One region of the Faecalibacterium intestinale genome, then DNA from elsewhere that is predicted to be linked to it. Evidence: predicted binding sites of a transcription regulator. Region 1 holds the regulator's gene; the other holds the start of a gene.
The links. The regulator Rex, encoded in region 1, represses fermentation and respiration genes when NADH is low (regulators of the CRP and FNR family bind a similar motif). The targets are predictions, from matches to a motif close to ATTGTTAANNNNTTAACAAT.

Region 1 (2,400 bases):
CACTGGGGGCACATACTGACATACTGCACATCGTTTTCAAGGTCGATGGCTACCTGCTCGCCCTCAAAGACGAACTGTCCGTTCACCTTGCGGCAGTTGCAGATGGCCTTGCGCCCGCAGGTGCAGATCGTTTTCATCTCCTCGATGGTGTGCGCCAGCTCCAGCAGACGGGTAGAGCCCGGGAAGCCCTTGAGGGAAAAATCTGCCCGCAGACCGTAGCAGATCACCGGGATGTTCAGATCTACCGTGACCATGAACAGCTGCTCGGCCTGCTCCGGGGTAAAGAACTGGCTCTCGTCGCACAGCACACAGGCCAGCGGGCCAGAAGCATCGTTTGCCGCCTTCACGGCTTCGAACACATTCAGCTCCGGCGGGATCAGCAAATCTGCCTTGCGGCGCACGCCCAGACGGCTTACCAGCTCCCCGCCGCCCTTGGTATCCACCTGCGGCTTTAAAATGAGCACCTTCATGCCCTGCTCTTCGTAGTTGTGTGCCACCTGCATCAGCGCCGTGCTCTTGCCGCTGTTCATGGCACCGTAGCGGAAATACAATTTTGCCATGCCGTCACTCCTGATTGCGCAGACGGTAGCCCAAGCTCATCAGGCTGTCGCCCAGATGGACGTTTTCCACCACCACATCGGGGTAAGACACCGACAGATCATAGTGGGAGAAGTTCCAGAAGCCCTCGATGCCCAGATCCACCAGCCGTCCGCTGACCTGCTGTGCACCATCGCGGGGGACGCAGAGCACCGCCACCTTGGGCTTGTTTTCCTCACAGAAGGCTTCCAGCTCGTCAATGTGCCGGATGCGGATGCCGCTGATCTCCTTGCCCACCTCGTTCTCGGCCACGTCAAAGGCCGCGATCAGCTTGTAGCCGTTGGTATCGGTGGTGATAAAGCGGCTCACCGCCTTGCCCAGACGACCGCAGCCGATCAGAATGGTGGGCAGACGGTCGCCGTTGCCGAACAGCAGGCTTTCCAGAATGGAAAGCAGGTTCTCCACCGAGTAGCCGATGCCCTGCCGGCCGTTCACGTCACCGATGCAGTTGAAGTCCTGCCGCACCTGCGAGGCGGTGGTGCCCATCTGAGAAGCCAGCTCCCGGGAGGAGATGCTGGTAATGCCGTCGGCCTGCAAGGAGCGCAGATACCGGTAATATTTGGGGAGACGCTTGATCACAGGGATCGATGCTTTTTGGGGGGTGTTCATGGGAAAATTCTCCTTTCTGCCCAACGCGCTGCAGCTTCTGCCGCCATGCAAGGGGCTTCTTTGCGCGCAGAGAGATGTTCCATTTTATCCTGTTATATTATTTAGAGTATACAGCATGAAAGGCGAATGTCAAATACCTATTTGTAAAAAAGCAAAAAATTCACAAAGTTTTTTGTTTCTTTTCTCCTGTATACTTCCCCGGCAGCCGGGGGATACTGACCCCACAAAGACCCCGCTACGGAAGGAGAACGCGCATGGATACGGCAAAAGACACCCCCGCAGAGCAGCACCGGATGGAAAAAGAGGATATCGAGGATCTGGGCACAGTCACCCTGACCCGGGGCGGTCATGTCATCCACTGCCTGACCGTCATCGGCCAGATCGAAGGACACACCGAAGCGCCGCAGGGGCAAAAAACCACCAAGTATGAACACGTCATCCCCCAGCTGGTGGCGGTACAGGAGGACCCCCGCATCGAGGGGCTGCTGGTGCTGCTGAACACGGTGGGCGGCGATGTGGAGACTGGGCTTGCACTGGCGGAGCTGATTGCCAGCATCTCCAAGCCCAGCGCCACGCTGGTGCTGGGCGGCGGGCACTCCATCGGCATTCCGCTGGCGGTCAGCGCGCGGCACAGCTTCATCGTACCCACCGCCACCATGACGGTGCATCCGGTGCGACACTCCGGGCTGATCTTAGGCGTACCGCAGACCATGCACTGCTTTGAGCAGATGCAGCAGCGCATCACCGGCTTTGTAGCCGCCCACAGCGGTATGCCCGAAAAGCGCTACACCCAGCTGATGCTCCACACCGGGGAGCTGGTCATGGACATGGGCACGGTGCTGGACGGGCGCCGCGCCGTAAAGGAAAAGCTGATCGATGAACTGGGCGGTCTTTCGGACGCGCTGGCGTGGCTGTATAAGGAAATCGAACGGGGGTAAGGCCTTGCATCTCCCCCGCCGGACGATTTGAACTGCGCTCCGCGTTCGCTTTGCGCAGAAGCAGCGGAATTATTTTTTTATTTGCAGTTCCGAAACGCCTGCGGGCGTTTCGGAACTGCCTTTTCACGAGAGGGGCTGGAACGAACTCCCTCAGTCAAAACCTGACGGTTTTGCCAGCTCCCTCGGAGAGGGAGCCTCTGGCGCAGCCGCCAACTTTGCACTTTAGCCGGAAACTTTACCGTCATGCCAAAGGCCC
Region 2 (2,400 bases), on a different contig from region 1:
CTCGGCACCGACATGGATGTTGGTGCCCTTGGTCTTAGCCACAGCGGTGACCAGATCGGTAAACGGGGTGCAGATGACCACCTCGCAGGCGGCGTCCTTCACGGCGGGGATCAGCTCGTCCACCAGAACAGCAGCCTCGGAGGCGGTCTTGTTCATCTTCCAGTTGCCAGCGATAATAGCCTTGCGCTTTGCCTTATCCATTGTTATTTTCTCCTTACCTTCGTAAATATTTACAAATTACCTGCACAAAAAGAAAAGATGCGGCGGCGTAAATGCCGCCGCACCCATTGTGATGCCGGAAAAATTATGCGTTCTGGATGACTGCGATGCCGGGCAGCTCCTTGCCCTCCAGATACTCCAGAGAAGCGCCGCCGCCGGTGGAGATGTGGGTCATCTTGTCGCCCAGACCCATCTGCTGCACAGCTGCTGCGCTGTCGCCGCCGCCGATAACGGTGGTAGCATCGCTCTCAGCCATAGCCTTGGCAACAGCCAGAGTACCGGCTGCCAGAGTGGGGTTCTCGAACACGCCCATGGGGCCGTTCCAGACAACAGTCTTGGAAGCCTTGACAGCGTCAGCAAACAGCTTCATGGTCTCGGGGCCGATGTCGCAGCCCTCCATGTCAGCGGGGATCGCAGTGACAGGCACCACGGTGACGTCCACAGGAGCGTCGATGGGATCGGGGAAGTCCTTGATGCAGACAGCATCCACGGGCAGCAGCAGCTTGACGCCCTTCTCCTTGGCCTTAGCCATCATTTCCTTGCAGTAGTCCAGCTTGGTGTCGTCGCACAGGCTCTTGCCGACTTCGTAGCCCTGAGCCTTGACGAAGGTGTAAGCCATGCCGCCGCCGATGATCAGGGTATCGACCTTCTCCAGCAGGTTGGAGATGACGTTCAGCTTATCAGCGACCTTGGCACCGCCCAGAATAGCGGTGAAGGGACGGACGGGGTCGTTGACGGCGTTGCCCAGATACTTGATCTCCTTCTCCATCAGGTAACCGACAGCGGTATCCTTGATGTAGTCGGTGACACCTGCAGTGGAGCAGTGTGCACGGTGGCAGCTGCCGAAGGCATCGTCCACATAAGCGTCAGCCAGAGAAGCCAGCTCCTCGCTGAACTCAGGCATATTCTTGGTCTCTTCCTTGCGGAAACGGGTGTTCTGCAGCAGAACGACATCGCCGTTGTTCATAGCAGCCACAGCAGCCTTTGCGTTCTCGCCCACAACGTTGTCGTCGTCGGCAAACACAACGGTCTTGCCCAGCTTTGCGCTCAGAGCCACAGCAACGGGAGCCAGGCTGAACTTAGCCTCAGGGCCGTTCTTGGGCTTGCCCAGATGGCTGCACAGGATGACCTTAGCGCCATCGTTGACCAGCTTCTGGATGGTGGGCAGTGCTGCATTGATGCGGTTCTCGTTGGTGATGACACCGTCCTTCATCGGGACGTTGAAATCGCAGCGGACAAGCACCTTCTTGCCGCAGTAGTTCTGATCGTCGATCGTCTTCTTACCTAAACCCATGGTAAAAACTCCTCTCAAGTTATAATTCTGAACCAGAGTCTCGCTCACAATCGGGGCGTTGCCCCGTACAGCTACTATTATAAACAAAAACTGCGTGTATTGCAAGGATAAGAGATAGATAATTGTTTAACAAACATTTACCGTTGTTGCACGGAAATGTGTCTATTTTGCCCGAAGTGCGGTTTTTTCTGCCCGCAGACGCCGGAAATGCCGTTTTCCGTTCCGTTCTCTTCCGTGAAAAAAGCTTCCGAAAAGTCCGCAGACTTTTCGGAAGCTCAAATAAAAAAACAAAATTCCTTGAATTATGCCCAGAGCGCAAGCGGAGGGCATTTCAAATCGTCCCGCATCAAACAAGGCCGCCGCACAAAATACTGTGCAACGGCCTGTCTGCTTATGCGTTATGCAAAATATTCCTGTGCGCGGCGGGCGGCATTGTTGATGCAGTCCCGCAGCTGGTCCAGCGTATCAAACTTTTTGCTGGGGCTCAGGTAGGCGTGGAACTCCACCACCGGGTCGGTGCCGTACAAGTCGCCGGAAAAGCCCGGGATAAAGGTCTCGCAGGTCACCTTGGTGGCGTCATCGTTCACGGTAGGGCGGCTGCCCAGACCGGTGGCCGAGGGATACCACACCCCGTTGATGCAGGTGCGGGTGATATAAATGCCGCTGCGGGGCATCTGGAAGCCCTGCGGGTACAGCTGGTTGATGGTGGGCACCCCAAGGGTGTGTCCCAGCCCTGCCCCGTGCTGCACCGCAAAGCGGATGGCATAGGGCATCCCCAGCATGGCGTTGGCAGCGGGGATATCCCCGCCCTCCAGTGCGGTGCGGATGCGGGTGGAGGACACCGGCTTTTCCTCAAACTGCGCCATGGGCACCACCACCACCTCTAC

Region 2: the regulator Rex is predicted to act here: its motif matches at 1,628-1,647, upstream of WMO20_RS02730 (phosphoglycerate kinase).

What each region holds. Positions count from the first base shown of each region.
Region 1 covers NZ_JBBMEN010000010.1:44,159-46,558, reverse strand. Annotated here, with positions in the region: gene WMO20_RS08605 (thymidine kinase) at 1-560, opposite strand, end outside; gene WMO20_RS08600 (redox-sensing transcriptional repressor Rex) at 565-1,206, opposite strand; gene WMO20_RS08595 (ClpP family protease) at 1,461-2,144, shown strand.
Region 2 covers NZ_JBBMEN010000002.1:178,748-181,147, forward strand. Annotated here, with positions in the region: gene tpiA (triose-phosphate isomerase) at 1-201, opposite strand, end outside; gene WMO20_RS02730 (phosphoglycerate kinase) at 305-1,513, opposite strand; gene ribF (riboflavin biosynthesis protein RibF) at 1,912-2,400, opposite strand, start outside.